Regions from separate parts of the Peptoniphilus sp. SGI.035 genome, predicted to be linked through region 2. Evidence: riboswitches for the same ligand, from Rfam matches in the RefSeq annotation. Region 2 holds a riboswitch; the other holds the start of a gene.
What was found. Region 2 has a riboswitch for lysine ahead of lysA (diaminopimelate decarboxylase). Riboswitches for the same ligand answer to the same signal wherever they lie in the genome.
Positions count from the first base shown of each region.

Region 1 (9,312 bases), on a different contig from region 2:
ACTTTAAGGTCTAATTCTTTAACAGCTTTTTCATATTCACCTGGAAGAATTTCATTAATTGCATCTTCGAAAAATACGTCTTTGCCGTACATGTTTTCGATCATCTTTCTTGGAACATGACCCTTTCTAAATCCTGGAAGTTGGAAGCGTTTTTTGTTTTTCTTATACACTTCAGTTTCAGCATTTTTTATATCTTCTCTTTTTAAAACAATGTCAAAAAAGACAGTGTTATTCTCTTTCTTTTTAATTTCCATTTTATTTGCCTCCTCGCTCTATGGCGTTTTTTAACGTCTCTATATTATAACATAAGTTATTTTAAAAATATATTAAATACCTCTGTCCTTTAGGATTTTAGAGAGAATTTCCATTTCTTCATCATTAAGTGTAACACCCTTAGACATTTTTTCGTGGTTTGAATCCCATTCTCTCAAATCGTACTTTGCTGGTCTGTCGTTAAAGGAAACTTTGTTAAGTTCCTTAGTCCAGCCCTTTGCACTTTCAGATAAAACTCCCAAGTGCTCTGTAATTTCAAATTTAAAATCGCTCATATTACCTAACCTTTTCTATTTCATTTAAAACATTTTTTATTGCATCTTCAAAAGAAATTTCAGAATTTTCCATTTCTTTTCTAGTTGAATATTCAACAAATCCTTCAGAAGACTTCTTGCCACAAGTAATTCTTAGTGGAATACCAATTAGGTCTCTGTCCTTAAACTTAACTCCAGCTCTTTCTTTTCTGTCGTCAAGTAAAACTTCCACACCCTTGTTCTTTAACTCGTCATAAATTTTTTCTCCAAGGGCAACTTGTTCATCATCCTTTACATTTACAATAGTAACTATTGCTTCATAAGGAGCAACTGCCATTGGCCAAATTATTCCGTTGTCATCGTGATTTTGTTCGATTATTGCAGTTACAGATCTTGTAATACCAACTCCATAAGAACCCATATAGAAATAATTTGCCTTGCCATTTTCATCGAGATAAGTTGCATTAAGAGCCTCTGAATATTTTGTACCCAACTTAAAGATATTTCCTACTTCAATACCCCTTGCAAATTTATATTCTTCATCAGTTCCCGGCACTTTGTCGCCTTGAGATACAAGAAGAAGGTCGTCTACAACTTCGCCCTCAAAATCTCTGCCATAATTTGCATTGATGTAGTGGTAATCTTCTTCATTTGCACCGACAACAAGATTGTCCATTTCAGTAACTCTTTTGTCAAAAATTTTTCTAACATCTAAACCAACTGGTCCAGTGTAACCCTTTTTAGACTTTATAGCTTCAATGTCAGACTCTTCCATCATTCTTATGTCGTGTTCAGCAACTCCAGTGTATGCCACAAGCTTTGCCATATTTAATTCTCTATCTCCTGGGATAAATACTATAACTGGTTCATCTCCAAGCATTAAGTCAACTGCCTTGGCGCATTTTTTTTCATCCACATTTAAGAACTTAGCAACTTCTTCAATTGTGCTTGCATTAGGTGTGTGTACCTTTTCTAATTCCTTTTTATCTTCATGTGGTGGCATTACATATTCAACAGGAGCCTTTTCTTCAGTTGCTCCAAATTTTCCAGATTCAGAATATACAATTACTCCTTCGCCAGTTTCAGAAAGAGCAATAAATTCATGAGAACCAGTGCCGCCCATTGCACCATTATCCCCTTCGACAATTTTATAATCAAGTTCTAATCTGTCAAATATTTTTTCATATGCTTCATACATATTCATGTAAGCAATGTGAAGAGTTTCAGGAGAAGTGTCAAAAGTATAGGCATCTTTCATAGAAAATTCTCTAGCTCTATTTATACCAAATCTAGGTCTTTTTTCATCTCTGTATTTAGTTTGAATTTGATATAAATTAAGTGGAAGATCTTTATAACTTTTAACTTCATCGCGGACAAGAGTGGTAAAATATTCTTCCGCAGTAGGTCCGAGACAAAACTCTCTGTCATTTCTGTCCTTTAACTTAAACATTTCAGGACCAAATTTTTCCCATCTACCAGACTCTTTCCAAATTTCTGCTGGTTGAATGGCAGACATTAAAATTTCCATTGCACCAGCTTTGTCCATTTCTTCACGGACTATATTTTCAATTTTTCGAATAGATCTATAACCAAGTGGCAAATATGTATAGATACCACTAGCAGATTTTCTAATCATACCCGCTCTTAGAAGAAACTTATGAGATGCAATCTCTGCATCTTGTGGATCCTCCCTAAGAGTTGGCATATAAAGTTTTGATAATCTCATATTACCTCCATAATAAAAGTATTATAATAAATAAAATAAATTTCCACAAGTTTTATGGAAAATCTCATTGCACACTATTTTTATTATACTATAAAGGCGCCAATACTTCACAATTTTGTGGAAAAATTTTAGATTTGTGAAAATCATTAGAATATTTTTGAAAAAGTAACAACTAATTTAAAAAATCATGTATAATAACTATTTGTTTCACATAAATACATAGGAGGACATAATAATGAAAAAAAGAGATATAGCTGGCATTTTATTTTCAGCTTTAATTGCAACTTGTGCCTACTTTTTAGGCAAAATCTTTCCAGTAATTGGAGGACCCGTCTTTGGAATTCTTTTCGGTATTATATTGAATAACTTTAAAAGACCAGAGTCCTTTGAATCTGGAATAAAATTTACATCAAAAAAGGTACTTCAATTTGCCGTAATACTGCTTGGATTTGGTCTTAACCTTAGCGAAATTATTGTAGTAGGAAAATCATCACTTTTAATAATTCTTTCCACAATTTCAACTGCACTTATAATCTCCTTTGCCACAGCAAAAATTTTAAAAATCGATTCAGATGTTGCAACACTAGTTGGAGTTGGGTCATCAATCTGTGGTGGATCAGCAATTGCTGCAACAGCACCAGTAATTAATGCAAAGGACGAAGACATTGCGACTTCAATCTCTGTAATATTTTTATTTAATATTATCGCTGCACTAATCTTCCCAACACTTGGCGTAAAACTTGGCATGACTCACACAGGCTTTGGAATGTGGGCTGGGACAGCAATAAACGACACATCATCAGTTGTGGCAGCATCAGGAACTTGGTCAACAATGTTTAATGACGACACCGCCCTTAATTATGCAACAATTGTGAAATTAACGAGAACTCTTGCAATTATTCCAATTACACTTGTACTTGGAATAATAAAATCAAAGGAAAATACAGAAAAAGTTAGCGTGTTAAAATCTTTTCCAACATTCATTTTATTTTTTCTACTTGCATCAATTTTCACAACTGTACTTCCACTTCCATCCTCTTTCTTGTCAACAATGAAATTTTTGTCAAAATTTTTTATTATAATGGCAATGTCTGCAATTGGACTTAATACAGATATTAAAAAATTAATTTCACAAGGAGGAAAGGCAATAGTAGAAGGTGCTCTTTGTTGGATAGGAATAATTTTTGTGAGTTTAGCAATGCAACAATTGCTTGGCATTTGGTAATTTATAGGATTTTTAAATTTAGAAAATTTATTTTATTTGAAATTTTTCATAAAACTTGTTCATAAGATTTTTTATTTTAATTGAAGCAGCCTTAGTGCTGCTTTTTTAACAAAAAGCAAAAAAATAAAAGCCCTTTCGAGCTTTTAAAGATTTATTAAAATTAAAATTATAAAACCATGGATAAAAATTCTTTTGCCCTCTTAGTTTTTGGATTTGCGAAAAATTCTTTTGAATCTTCGTCTTCTGCTATGACACCTTTGTCCATGAAGAGAACTCTGTTAGATACATCCCTTGCAAAACCCATCTCGTGAGTTACTACAAGCATTGTAAGCCCTTCCTCTGCAAGAGAACGCATTACATTTAAAACTTCATTTACCATTTCTGGATCCAGTGCCGATGTAGGTTCGTCAAAGAGAAGCACTTCTGGATTCATTGCAAGTGATCTTGCTATGGCAACTCTTTGCTTTTGTCCACCAGATAATGATGCTGGTTTTGCATCTCTAAAGGGATACATCCCTACTTTTTTCAAAAATTCATCTGCAACCTTTATTGCATCTTCACGAGATTTTTTTAGAACTTTAACTTGTCCTACGACGCAATTTTCAAGAACAGTCTTGTTGTTAAAGAGGTTAAAAGATTGAAAAACCATTCCCACCTTTGTCCTGTAATTATTTATAGAAATATAATCTAAAATATTTTCGCCGTGATATTTTATTTTTCCGCCGTCTGGCTCTTCCAATAAATTTATACATCTAAGAAGTGTGGACTTGCCTGATCCAGATGAACCAATTATTGAAAGAACTTCGCCCTTTTCCACCTTGAAATTTATATCCTTTAAAACTTCATTGGATCCAAAGCTTTTTTCTAAATTTTCTATTTCAAAAATATATGCCATCTCACACCTCTTCCTTAAACTCTATTACTTCTGCTGAAGATTGTGAACCATAAATTTTATAAGTTCCATCTCCATCCATTTTTCTTTCAACAAGCTTCATAAGTTGACTTACTGTAATAGTTAAGAATAAATAAATTAATGCTGTGATGAAAAATACTTCAAAGTATCTTAAATAAGTTCCAGCTGCCGATTTTGAAATAAAGAACAATTCTGAAACTGAAATTACATTTAAAACTGATGAATCCTTAATGTTTACAATAAATTCATTCCCCACTGATGGAATTATATTTCTAACAGCTTGAGGAAGTACAATTTCTGTCATTGTTTGCCAATGAGTCATTCCTATGGAAAGTGCGCCTTCAGTTTGACCTTTGTCAATAGAAATTATTCCGCCTCTAATTATTTCAGCCATATATGCGCCTGTATTTACAGATACAATTATAAGTGCTGAAGGCATTGCCGCCATATTCAAATTAAAATATTGAAGGGAACCATAATAAAACATCATAGCTTGTACCATCATTGGCGTTCCTCTAATAACTTGAATATAAATTATAATTATTGCATTTACAATTTTTAAAACTGCTTTTTTAAAGGCTGAAGATTTTTTATTTACTTTTATTGTTCTAACTATTGCTATTAATAGTCCTATTAAAAACCCAACTAATGTGCCAATTACGGCAATTATAATTGTGTTAATAGTTCCCTCAACAAAGAGGGAACCATATTCCTTTATTAAAAATCCTATCCATCCAAAAAAACTTTCTGGCATTTTATTCTCCCATAATTATTCGCCAAGTGGTTGATTAGCCACAGCTTCTTCCATTATACTTTGTCTTTCTTTTTCAGAAATTTTTGAAAGTGCATCATTAACTTTCTTTAAAAGTTCGTCGTTGCCCTTCTTAACTCCTACTGAAATTGATGTATCTTCTTCAGATGCTTCAAATCCCTTTCCCTTTTCAAATTCTACAAAAGTTAAGTCCTTATTTGCAGAAGTTGCAGAAAGAGCACCTGGTCTTTCAGAAACATATCCGTCTATCTTTCCACTTCTAAGTGCAACTATCATTGCTGGAAAAGTTTCAAGAGCTGTAGATTTATTTACACCTTCAATTTGATCAATTACATCGTAGTGGAAAGTGTTAAGTTGTCCAGTAATATTTGCACCCTTAAAATCAGCAAGTGATTTTGCCTTTGCATAAGGTGAATCCTTTTTAACAACTATTACAAGATCTGATGTGTAATAAGTGTTTGAAAAATCAATAGTTTCTTTTCTTTCAGCAGTTGGACTCATTCCTGCGATAATTAAATCAATTTTTCCTGAAGTAAGTGCAGGAGTAAGGCCATTCCATTCAGTTTTTACTATTTCAAGCTTCTTGTTCATGGACTCAGCAATTTTCTTTGCGATTTCAACATCATATCCACCAGCGTATCCTCCAGCCGCAATTGGATAACCGTTTTTCTCAGTTGTTTGCGTCCAGTTAAAAGGTGCGTAATCACATTCCATTCCAACTTTTAAAGTTCCTGAATCCGATGGAGCAGCAGCTGTGCCACCATCTCCCTTTGAATTACAAGCTGTTAAAAACATCGTGCTAGCTAAACCTGCAACTAATAAAACTTTTGCTACATTCTTTCTTAAATTCATAATATACCTCCGTAATTCTCGTTGGCTATAAAAAGTAATAAAAAAACAGTCTGGAAAACCAAACTGTTAAAATGTCTAATAAAATAAGACAAAGTATTTAACTTTAGATAGCTCCCCACATATTGTGACAGTCATACAAATATTGTTTGCATGCCCAGCATATTAACTTACCATTAATACACTTCGGCGAAATTTCCTTTCATCTTTCTTCACTGCATGGTCTTGCTCCGAAAGATTACTGATAAAGCCCGCACCTCTATCGTATTTTTCAATACAATGTATTCAATTGATTTATCAATTATATATAGGAGATTTGCAAAAGTCAAGTGTTTTTTAAATTTTTTCTTAAAAATTTGCAATAAATAAGACTCCCCTTGGGAGCCTCATTAAAATTATTTCCACATATCAACTTCTGAAGTTGAGTTTAGTCTTTCTCTATTGTGAGTATTTGCTGCATCAAGAATGTTGTAGTAAGCCCAAAATCCCTCACTTACATCTGAGAATTTATTAAGAGATGAAGTGTTTACATTGTTAAGTGAATTTTTAGTTGTGTTTCTATTAAAAACAGAGTTTAAAATAGTAACAGCTTCTGCTCTAGTTATCTTTGCATTAGGCTTAAATGTTCCGTCTGGATAACCTGTTACATTTTTGTTGCCATATAATTTTTCAATAGCACTCTTTGCCCAGTGATCTTTAACATCTTGGAAATCAGAAGAAACTTTCTTTTCATTCTTAACATATCCGGAAATCATTTGTGCAAATTCAGCTCTTGTAATGCTTTCATTTGGTTTAAATGTTCCATCTGGGTATCCACTAATTAGACCCTTTGCAACAACATAATTAATTGCCTTAGAGAACCAGTTGTCGCTTGCATCAGAAAACTTTGTTGCAGAGCTTGTTCCAAAATCTCCTCCTCCATTTAACAAAGTAGCAAACATTTGAGCTGCTTCTGCTCTTGTTACATTTGCTTGTGGTTTAAATGTTCCATCTGGATAGCCCTTGATATAAGCAATTGCCTTAACTTCTTCAACTGCGTTCTTTGTAACTTTGTATTCAATCTTTGTAATATCTCCTGCTTCATTTTTTGCTTCGACTTTTATAGTTTCACCATAGATTAATGCTCTGTCTAAAAATACAGTGAATACTCCAGAATTGTTTACTGTAATGCTGCCAAGTTTTCTATTGCTTGCATCGTAAACAGTAATTTCATCCTTTACATTTGCAGTTCCCTTTACAAGTTTTTGTCCTTCAAGTGCTTCTGTAATTTTAAATTTTTTATTTTCAACTGTTTTTGAATCAGTGTAGAATTTTAAATCCTTAAGTTCTCTATCGTATACAGTTTCGCTTAAAGTTACTGTGAAATATGAATTTTTGTCAGTTCTAAAGCTTCCAAGTAATTTTCCGTCCATATAAACTCTTACATTTTCAAAAGGATGATTTTTAATATAGCCTGTTAAAGTTCTTCCAGCAATGCTTAAACCACTTGCATCAACTTTTGAGCCCTTGATGTTTTTGTAATTGTCGTTTTTAACTTCTACCTCTCTTGATTCATTTAATCCATCTCTTGCTATTACAGAATAAGTTTCTCCTTCTTTGAGATCTACTTTAATTTTAAAATCTCCTCTATTATCTGCAGATCCTATTTTTTCATATCCTCTGTCATAGCTATATCCGTATCCATATCTTGAACTAACTCTCTTTATATATATGTCAGCTTTTGCAGAAGTATAACCTGACAAATATGTTCCATCATATCTCACGCTTGAAAGTGAAAGAGTTTCGTATCTTCTTTTTCTTTCAGCTTCTTCTTTTTCTTTTTTTAATCTATCCGCTTCTTCTTTTGCTTTTTTAGCGTCTTCTTTTGCTTTTTCTAATTCTTCTCTTGCTTTCTTTTCAGCGTCTTCTTTTGCTTTCTTTTCAGCGTCTTCTTTTTGTGTTCCTGGTTGTGCTTGATCTGGTGCTGGTGCTGGTGCTGCTGGAGATTCTGCTGTTGTTGATGCAGGTGCTGATGCTGCTGGTGCTCCTCCATTTGCAAAAGCAGATACTGGCATTGACGATACTAGAACTCCTGCTAGTGCAAGTGTTAAATACTTTTTACTATATGGTTTCATTAAATTTCCTCCTAAATAAAATACTATTTTGTATTATATTACATTATATTACTGAGTTTAAATCTTTTTTGTGATAAAAAAGTGATAAAGGGCATAATTTCAGCTTATTTAATATTATCTTAATATTCGTAATACTATCGACATAAAAAGACCTGCTAAGAATAGCAAGTCTTTAAATCTTATTTAACTCTTACAGATAAATCATCTGCATAAACATCAACTATAATTGTATTGCCATCCATTACATCGCCCTTTATTATCATCTTTGAAATTTTTGTTTCAAGAGTGTGACCAATATATCTCTTAACTGGTCTTGCTCCATATTGTGGACTAAAAGATGCGTTCAAAATAAATTCAAGGGCAGCATCTGTAACTTCGATTTTAATATCTCTATCTTGAAGCTTTCTTTCAACTTCTTTAATGCTTTGTTTAATAATATTGTAAATTTCATCTCTTTGAAGTGGTTTAAATAAAACTATTTCGTCAACTCTATTTAAAAATTCTGGTCTAAAGGAAGCACGAAGATCTCGCATTACATTTTCCCTTGCATCTTCAGTTATTTGTCCATCTTCTCCAATTCCGTCGATTAAGAAGTGTGAGCCAATGTTTGAAGTCATAATAATTACTGTGTTTTTAAAGTCCACAGTCCTTCCTTGGTTATCAGTAAGTCTTCCATCGTCTAAAACTTGTAAAAGAATATTAAATACATCTGGATGTGCCTTTTCAATTTCATCAAATAAAATTACTGAATAAGGTTTTCTTCTAACCGCTTCCGTAAGCTGTCCGCCTTCATCGTAACCAACATATCCTGGAGGAGAACCTACAAGTCTTGACACAGAGTGTTTCTCCATGTACTCAGACATATCTATTCTAATTAAGTTTCTTTCATCGTCGAAAAGTGTTTCTGTAAGAGCCTTTGCTGTTTCTGTCTTTCCAACTCCAGTTGGCCCCAAGAATATAAAGGACCCAATTGGTTTGTTTCTATCCTTTAATCCTGCTCTTGCCCTTAGTACAGCATCAGACACAACTTCAATAGCCTTATCTTGACCAATTACTCTCTTGTGGAGAATATCTTCCAAGTTGAGAAGTTTTTCTCTCTCAGTCTTATTTAGCTTTTCAACTGGTATGCCAGTCCATCTACTTACTACATAGGCAATTTCATCTTCTGTAACTTCTTCCTTTACCA
Region 1 is NZ_JBNPOJ010000010.1:28,864-38,175, forward strand. Features, by position in the region: gene tig (trigger factor) at 1-254, opposite strand, end outside; gene ACQRC6_RS06055 (YdbC family protein) at 327-548, opposite strand; gene ACQRC6_RS06060 (proline--tRNA ligase) at 550-2,253, opposite strand; gene ACQRC6_RS06065 (YeiH family protein) at 2,489-3,478, shown strand; gene ACQRC6_RS06070 (amino acid ABC transporter ATP-binding protein) at 3,645-4,373, opposite strand; gene ACQRC6_RS06075 (amino acid ABC transporter permease) at 4,375-5,145, opposite strand; gene ACQRC6_RS06080 (transporter substrate-binding domain-containing protein) at 5,161-6,015, opposite strand; lysine riboswitch at 6,116-6,282, opposite strand; gene ACQRC6_RS06085 (S-layer homology domain-containing protein) at 6,408-8,126, opposite strand; gene clpB (ATP-dependent chaperone ClpB) at 8,306-9,312, opposite strand, start outside.
Region 1: another riboswitch for lysine. It lies ahead of ACQRC6_RS06080 (transporter substrate-binding domain-containing protein); the one in region 2 lies ahead of lysA (diaminopimelate decarboxylase).

Region 2 (9,312 bases):
CCACGACTAATTACAAAATCGTAACTAGCACCCTTTGCAATTTCATTTTTAACATCGTCTAAAATTTTATCAATGTCAATATCCAAAACAAGATCATCGACAATATTTTTAAAAACATTTTCGATGATCTTGTAAACTTCGTTAAAATTCAAATCATGCACACTTAATTCGTGACACATTGCGAGTAGGTCAGTAACCTTGTGATTATTGTTCACACCTTTACCAGGTGCAGACACAACGACATACTTTCTCTCAAGGTCATCTTCTATTATAGCTTTAACTTTTTTCAGTTGAACCGCATCAGCTAGTGAGCTTCCACCAAATTTTGCAACTTTCATCTTTTTCTCCTTTTTAAACAGTGTAATAAGTAAGTAAAATTAAATTAAGTTTCGTGTTTAGTACAAAAACAAAATTAAAAGTAATTTTTTCGATTATACAATTATTTAGTAAAGTTGTCAATTAATATGGTATTAATTACGCCAAAATTAAGGACTTAATATTATAAATCGAAAAATATGCTAGAGTGATTCTTAAATTTGATATTAAAAAATTTTTTTGAAACTAAAAGCTTGCTATTTTAAAAACATATAATATTTATTTTTAGTTTATAATAACTTATATACTTATTGATTTTCAAAGTAAAAGGAGATTTGATATTATAAAGTATCCAAAATTTGACATATCTTTTCCTTGGAACATTAAAGTCCTCCTAATTATTCTCTTATTAGGAGGACTTTTTACACATACTATTGTCGCAATTTTTGCTTTCACACAACTTTTAAATTATTCACCTACAACAGCCTATAAATTCTTATTACAGATAATTTTTTATTAATTCTTCATGAGATAGCTCGTTGTAATAGGCTGGTGGAGTATCTAGCACTGTGTGAGCTCCATAGTTTTTATTTTCTACATATTTTAAAACCGCTCTTGATGCTGCTATCATTACCGCTGCTGTAAAATCTGGGTTAGAGTCCAACTCTAATGTAAATTTATACAATTCACGATTATTTTCTAACGTTTCTCCAACTCTTATTACATGACCTCCATGTGGCATCTTTGTATGATCTCTTTCAAACTCTTCTTCTGAAATAAATTTTACTTCTGTTTCATAAGGTTTGAAGTAATCTTCCATATTTACTATCTCTTCTCTAATTCTAGCTTCATCCTTTTTCTCGCATACTACATAGCAAAGTCTATTGTGTGTTTCAAAACTCTTATAATCTTTTGAGTTTTCTTTAATATTTTCTATTATTTCTTCTTTTGGAATTGTATATTGAACCGCTCTCTTAACACCTTTAATTCTTCTAACTGCATCACTATGCCCTTGGCTTACTCCCTTTCCCCAAAAAGTATTTGTATGACCCTTTGTTAAAATTGATTCAGCAATTAGACGATTTAAAGAAAATAAACCTGGATCCCAACCTGTTGATACAAAAGCTACCTTTCCATTTTTTATTGCAATATCATTCATCTTTTCAAAATATTGTGGAATATGTGCATGGTTATCATAAGCATCTACTGTGTTAAAATCTTTTATAATTTCTGGTGCCATATCTGGTATGTCTGTTGCTGAACCTAGACTTAAAAGTAACACGTCAATTTTGTCTTTGTATTCTAATAGATTTTTTATGCTTTCCATTTTGTCATCATTAAAGGAATTTCTATCTCTTCTTGTAAATATTTTTACTAATTTTAGATTTTCATCTCTTTCTATAAGACCTCTAAGGGACTTTCCTAAATTTCCATATCCTACTATTCCAATTTTCATCTTTTTCCTCTTTTCTTATTTTATTAATTAATTTCTTATAGAGTGTTTACTCTAATATATCTTTAAAAATATAAAGACCTTTTTCCTTTCCAAGTAAAAACTTAGCTGCTTTTATTGCTCCATTGGCAAAAATATTTTTTGACCCTGCACTGTGTTTAATCTCAAGTATCTCACTATCTCCTGCAAAGATAACTGTATGATCTCCATTTATTGTGCCTGCTCTTATGCTTGAAATACCTACTTCATTTTTATTGCGCATTTCGTGAATCTTTGTCCTATCATAAATTTCAGAAACATCTCTTTCTTTTTTAACTGCATCCAAGAGCATTAATGCCGTACCACTTGGAGCGTCTTTCTTTTTATTGTGATGAGCTTCTATTATTTCTATGTCAAAACCATCTAACATTTTTGTAAGCTCACTTACAATCTTCTCCATTACATTTATGCCTAAGGAATAATTTCTTGAATAAATTACTGGAATTTCTTCTGATGCTTTTTTTAAATTATTCATAGTCTTTTCGCTAAGACCTGTTGTTGCTTCTACAAGTGGCTTTTTCTTCTCTACTGAAAATTTTATAGTCTTATCTACTATACTCTTATTTGAAAAATCTATAATTACATCAAAATCTACATCTACATCCTCAAAGTTATTATAAATATTTTTCTCTCTATCCTCTTTTTCTGCAAATCCACCTGCTATTTCAAAATCTCCATCTAAATTAAAGAAAGTCCTGCCCATTGCTCCTGTTATTCCAACTATAAATATTTTCATTTCACACCTAGTATTCTCTTTAAATTATGTTTTGTATCTTCACTTGCCTCAAAAAGTGGAAGTCTAAGCCCTCCTACTTCATATCCCAGTAAATTCATAGCTGCTTTTACAGGAATTGGATTTGGTTCTACAAAAAGTGCATCGTTTAATTCTTTTAAATCCGTTTGAAGTTTAGCTGCTTTTTCTATCTCTCCATCTAAATACAATTTAGTCATATTATGAATTTTTTTTGGAAATATATTTGCTATAACAGAAATAACTCCCCTTGCCCCAAGGCTCATAAGTGGAATTGTAACATCGTCATTTCCTGAATATATGTCAAAATCATAACCTACAAGACTTCTTACCTTTGCAGCATAGGATAAATCGCCAGTTGCATCTTTCATTCCAATTATATTATCTATTTTTGAAAGCTCAAGAAGTGTCTTTGGATCAATGCCCATTCCCGTCCTTCCTGGCACATTGTATAAAAGCATTGGAATTTTTACACTTTCTGCAATTTTTTTAAAGTGTTCTATTAATCCCCTCTGTGAAGTCTTATTATAATATGGAGTTACTTGCAAAAGTCCATCTGCCCCAGCATCTTCGCACATTTTTGAAAGCAACATACCATGTCTTGTATCATTTGATCCTGCACCAGCAATAACTGGGATTCTGCCATTAATATAGTCCGCTGTAAATTTTACAGTTTCTGCTTGTTCTTCATTTGTCATCGTAGACGCTTCTCCAGTTGTTCCTACTATTATTATTGCATCTGTTTCATTTTGTAAATGAAAGTCCAATAGTTGTTGCAGTTTAGCATAATCTACGTCAAAATTTTCTTTAAATGGTGTTACTATTGCAACACCGCTACCAGTAAATAAAGTCATAATATCTCTCCTTATAAATCAAATTCTCTAATAAATAATTTCATAACTTTTTCTTTAATAACTGTATCTACAATTATTGATACGGAAATTTCCGATGTGGAAACTTGATAAAATTTAATATTATTTGCATTAAGTACATCAAATATCCTTGCAGCAACTCCGGGTTCAGTTCTCATTGCATTTCCAATCACTGAAACTTTTGATACATTTTCTATAAAATTAAATCCATCTCCAATTGAATTAATTGTATCCTTCTCCTCTATTACTGATGTAAAGGAAACATAAACTTCATCTCCAATAATACTTTGATTTATAACATCAATGTTAACTTCTTTTTTTGCAAGTTCAGAAAATAAATCTGCAATACTTTGATTTTCTAATTTTTTATTTACAAGCAAAATATTATCTATTGATGAAACTCCTCTTATAATACTTTTCTCCACATTTTCCTCCTTATCAATTACAGTTCCCAAGACATTGCAAGTATTTAGTGCAATATAAAGCTTTACTCCATATTTTTGTGCTAGCTCCACAGCTCTTGGATCAATTACTTTTGCACCAAGATGTGCCATTTCCATAGTCTCTTCATAACTTATGCGATAAAGTTTTTTTGCATTTTTATAGAATCTCGGATCTACTGTATATATTCCTTCAACATCTGTGTAAATTTCACAATCACATCCAAGCTTAGCTGCAAGGGCAACAGCTGATGTATCTGAACCTCCACGTCCAAGCGTTGTAGTATCTCCTACTTCATTAATCCCTTGAAACCCTGCCACAATTACAATGTAATTATCTCTAAGTTTTTCTTCAACATATTTTGTATCTACATCTAAAATCTTGCTGAATCCATATCTCCCATAAGTTTTAAATCCTGCTTGTGCTCCACTTAAAGATATTGCCTTCTCTCCTAAAGATTCAACTGCCATTGCAAGAAGTGATGAGGATACAAGTTCTCCCGTAGCCATCAAAACGTCCATCTCTCTCTTTTGAGGTTTTTTATTTATCTCTTGAGCTTTTTTTATTAAAATATCCGTGGTATCTCCCATTGCAGAAACTACACAGACTACATTGTTTAAATCTCTCTTTCTCTTGACCAAGTTCCTTGCAACACTCATAATCTTTTCTGCATTTGCAACGGAACTCCCTCCAAATTTCATAACAACATTTTTCATAATTCACCTATTACAAATCATTTCTCATTAAATCTTCATATGTTTCTCTTCTAACTGCAACCTTTACCTCATCTGATACAAAAATCATGGCAGGTCTTTCAACCCTATTATAATTACTAGACATTGAATAATTATATGCTCCAGTAGATGAAACTAAGATGAGGTCTCCCTCCTCTACCTTTGGAAGCATTATATCCCTTATAATAATATCTCCACTTTCACAACATTTACCTGCAATAGTATATACTTCTTCTAAATTATCATTAAATTTATTTGCAATAGAAGCCTCATACTTTGCACCATATAGCGCAGGCCTTATATTGTCATTCATTGAACCATCTATAAATATAAAATTCTTGCCACCATAGGTTTTTTTAATAATTTCCGCAGTATAAAGTGTGTGCCCAGCATTTGATATTAAACTTCTGCCTGGTTCTATGGTAATAGTTTTTATTTTTAAATTATTTTTTTCTAAAAACTCTTCGATTTTTTTAATATACCTCTTTAAAAATCCTTCAATTTCAAAGGGAGAATCTTCAGACGTATAATAAATTCCAAAACCTCCGCCTAAGTTAAGTTCTTCGATTCTAATGCCCTTATCACTAACTTTTTTTATAAAATTTATCATCTCATCTGCTTCAGAAAAGAAAGATTCCTCTCTAAAAACTTGTGAGCCAATATGTGCATGAAAACCAAGAAGTTCAAAATATTTTGAATTAGCTACTCTCTTAATAACATCAAATATATCATCCGAAAAAATCGAAAGACCAAACTTAGAATCATTTTTTGAAGTTGCAATATATTCATGAGTATGAGCATCAATTCCAGGATTAAGTCTAATTAATACCTTTTGCGTCTTTTTCCTTTCCTTTAAAATAGCTTCAAGCTTATTTATCTCGCTTACATTATCTATTACAATTTTTCCAACACCAGAGTCAACGGCAAATTCAAGTTCTTTTTTCAACTTATTATTTCCGTGAAAATATATTTTATCTGCACTCATCTTTGAATTTAAAATCGTATAAATTTCACCGCCACTTACAGCATCAATTGAAATACCCTCTTCACAAACAACATTGGCAATATACTTATTTAAAAGAGCCTTGGAGGCATATAAAATATTTGTATTGAATTTATTAGATTTAAAATTATTTTTAAATTTTCTAATAGTTTCCCTAAAAAAATCTTCATCCACAATATAAAGTGGCGTTCCATATTTTTCTTTCAAATAGTTCATGGAATACTTTCCCAAATATATTTCATTATCTACCACATTTAAATTTCCAAATAATTTCATAAAACTCTCCTTAAAACAAAAAAACTATGAGCAAAAGACTCATAGTTAAAATTCTCTTTTGCCCTCAATGAATAGAGCGCACTACAAAAGAAATGGGCATTTCTAATGTGACAGTTATACAGATATTCTCTGCATCCCCAGGATTTCTCCTTCGGCGATTTTTCCTTTCGTTAACCTACTCTTAAAAATCGCGACCTCTCTAAACATCGATCATTATTTAATTGTCATTTACTATAACATAGAGTTTATAACTTTGCAAGTGTTTTAAAAATTTTATTTAGGTTCTATAACATGTTTTAAAGATTATAGAGCCTCTTTTATACATGAAAACACTCCTAAATCTCAAGAATGATTTTGGAGTGTTAAATAAATATATATTTTTATTTAATTTTTATCTAATGTTAAATGAATCTTTAATTACACATCTTCTTATTCTGCAAAAACTCTTTGCACTTGTTATCCCTTCACCTGTAGGTCCAGCAATTGTGAAAGTTGTAGAGCCTTCTCCTCCAACACCTATTCCTGAATACGATGGTGCATTTTTAACAAAAATTGTGCATTCTAGTAGTTTTGCCATTTTTGAAAGTTTATCTACATTCTTAGAATGCATAATTGCTGTATGTCTATTTCCATGTTCTGCTTCGTGAGCACATTCTATTGCTTCATCTACATTTGGAACTGGCACTACTGGAAGTATTGGCATCATCATTTCTTCTTGTACTAGATGATGATATTTGTTAGTTTTAAATATTATTAGTCTAATATCCTCTGATACTTCTATACCAATTTTTTCTAGTATATACTTTGCATCTTTTCCTACGAATTCTGTCTTAGGTTTTCCATTTTCTTGGCTTACTAATTCATCAAGATTTTTTATATCTGTTTCGTTATCAAGTAAGTATGCTCCATTTTGTCTCATGTAATATATTAAGTCATCTGCTTTTGTTTCTACTACAAATACTTCTTTTTCTGCTATACATGGAACATTGTTATCAAAACTTGATCCATCAACTATATCTTTTGCCGCTTTTTTAATATCAGCTGTTTCATCTACAACTACTGGTGGGTTACCTGCTCCTGCACCAATCGCTTTTTTACCTGATGATAAAACTGTTTTTACAATTCCCGGTCCTCCTGTTGCTACGAGAAGTCTTACCTTTGGATTTTTCATCATTTCATTTGTTGCTTCTATTGATGGTTCTTTAACCATTGTAATTAAGTTTTCTGGTGCTCCATTTTCAACTAATGCTTTGTTTAACATTTGAATTAATAATATTGAAGTTTTCTTTGCACGAGGATGCGGTGAAAATACCACTGCATTTCCTCCAACTATCATAGATATTGAGTTAGATATTATTGTTTCTGTAGGATTCGTTGTTGGTGTAATTGAACCTATTACGCCAAATGGACAATATTCTTCAATCATTAATCCATTTGCGCCAGTAAGTGCGTTTGTTTTTAAATCTTCTTTACCAGGTGTTTTTTGTGCGGCAACTCTATTTTTTATTTTCTTATCACTTACTCTACCAATTTTTGTTTCTTCAACCGCCATTACAGACATTAAATTTAAATTATCTTCTTTTAATATAGTTTTTCTTATTACATTTGCAAATCTATCTCGTTCATCTAATGATAGTTCATAGAGTTGTTTTTGAGCTCTATCTGCTGCATCTATGGCTTCATCCATATTGTCAAAAACTCCATAATTATTCATACTATTTTTTGTTTGACTTTCGAAACTAATTTCCTCGTCTTTTTTTAAGTCTTCAATTACTTGTCTTACAATATCTTCTATCATACTATTTTCCATTTTTTCCTCCTAAACAACTCTTTGCTATTCCAAGTGGCGTCACTAATAACGCTTCTTTACTTCTATAAGTTTTTATTCCAGTTATTTTTTCAAATAATTCTTCAATTCCATCAAAATTAGATGAACCACCTACTAGATAAAGCGAATCAACTTCTTTTCCTTCTAGATAATTTTTTACTATAGTTGCCATTTTTTCCAAAACCGGTTTTACTATGGCAAATATATCTTTGTTATTGGAATTAATCTTCACCTCTTCAGCTTTATCCAAATCAATATTATAATATCCCGCTATAGTTAAATTCATGTGATGCCCACCTGTGGCTTCATCCCACGATCCTATTACTTTTCCACCTTTTAAAAGGCTTATACCGGTAGTACCACCTCCTAAATCAACTATTGCTCCATCACTTATTTTTAAAGTTTCTGCAGCGGCTGTAGGTTCATCAATTATATTTGTTACAATAAAATCACTAGATTCAACTACATTTGCTATTGCTTTAGTGCTTCTAGGATCTATTCCCGGTGGAATTGCACATGATGCATATATAAGCTTACTTCCCAGTCTTTCTTCAAGCTTTTCTTTTAACTCACGAACTATACTTATTGAACCTATATAGTCAACTACAACTCCATCTTTTACAACTTTAGCCGGTTTAATAATTCCAGTTATAGGTTTGTTTTTCTCATCGACAACTACAAGTACAATGTTTGCAGTACCAAGATCAACCCCTACTTTTAATTCTTTGTTTTTAAAATCTATAAATTTTTCTTCTTTTATAAGTTCTGAAAGCTGTAAAACTTCTTTATTACTAATCAATTTCTCACCTTGCAAATTTTCTTATTACTGCATAGTCATTAGTTTTTATACCAACTGCATTTGCTTCATCTGTGTCAAGATGCATTTCTAATTGGTATTTATCGCTAACTCTAACTAGTACATTGCCCATTATAGCTTTCCTTTCTCCAAAGAATTCCACATCTACAAATTCGCCATCTCTTACATGCATAAAATCTGCATCTTCTGGTCTCATATGTATATGTCTTAAAGCTATTATAGTTCCAACTTCTAATTTAACACTTCCACATGGTCCTATTAACTCTATACCTGGTGTACCTTCAAGTTTTCCAGATTCTTTTATCGGAGCTTTTACTCCTAGTTTAAAGGAATCGGACAAAGATATTTCAACTTGCGATTTTTTTCTCACAGGGCCAAGAATCCTTACGTTTTTAAATTCACCCTTTGGTCCACGAACTATAACACATTCTTCTGAAGCAAATTGTCCTGGTTGTTTCAATGTTGATTTCTCAGTGAGCTTGTATCCTTTCCCAAACAAACTTTCCAGATCTTCTTGTGATAGATGTACATGTCTATTGGATACTCCTACAACAATTTTATGCTTATTTATATTATCAATTCTCCTACTAACTTCTTTTGTTATTTTTTTTACAAGTTCATTATTGTCCAACATATTACTTCCTTTTCCTTATATTAGAATATTAAATTTATTACAAAAATACTTAATGCAATAACAACGGCTGGTGGGTCAATGTATGTATCACAATGTGAGTTAAAGATTTTACCTGCAATAACCCAGAGTATTCCATTAATTAATCCTGT
Region 2 is NZ_JBNPOJ010000007.1:12,838-22,149, forward strand. Features, by position in the region: gene ACQRC6_RS04870 (aspartate kinase) at 1-338, opposite strand, end outside; gene ACQRC6_RS04875 (diaminopimelate dehydrogenase) at 815-1,771, opposite strand; gene dapB (4-hydroxy-tetrahydrodipicolinate reductase) at 1,818-2,543, opposite strand; gene dapA (4-hydroxy-tetrahydrodipicolinate synthase) at 2,540-3,412, opposite strand; gene ACQRC6_RS04890 (aspartate kinase) at 3,424-4,587, opposite strand; gene lysA (diaminopimelate decarboxylase) at 4,598-5,884, opposite strand; lysine riboswitch at 5,951-6,092, opposite strand; gene ACQRC6_RS04900 (aldehyde dehydrogenase family protein) at 6,276-7,694, opposite strand; gene eutJ (ethanolamine utilization protein EutJ) at 7,684-8,511, opposite strand; gene pduL (phosphate propanoyltransferase) at 8,516-9,163, opposite strand; gene ACQRC6_RS04915 (hypothetical protein) at 9,184-9,312, opposite strand, start outside.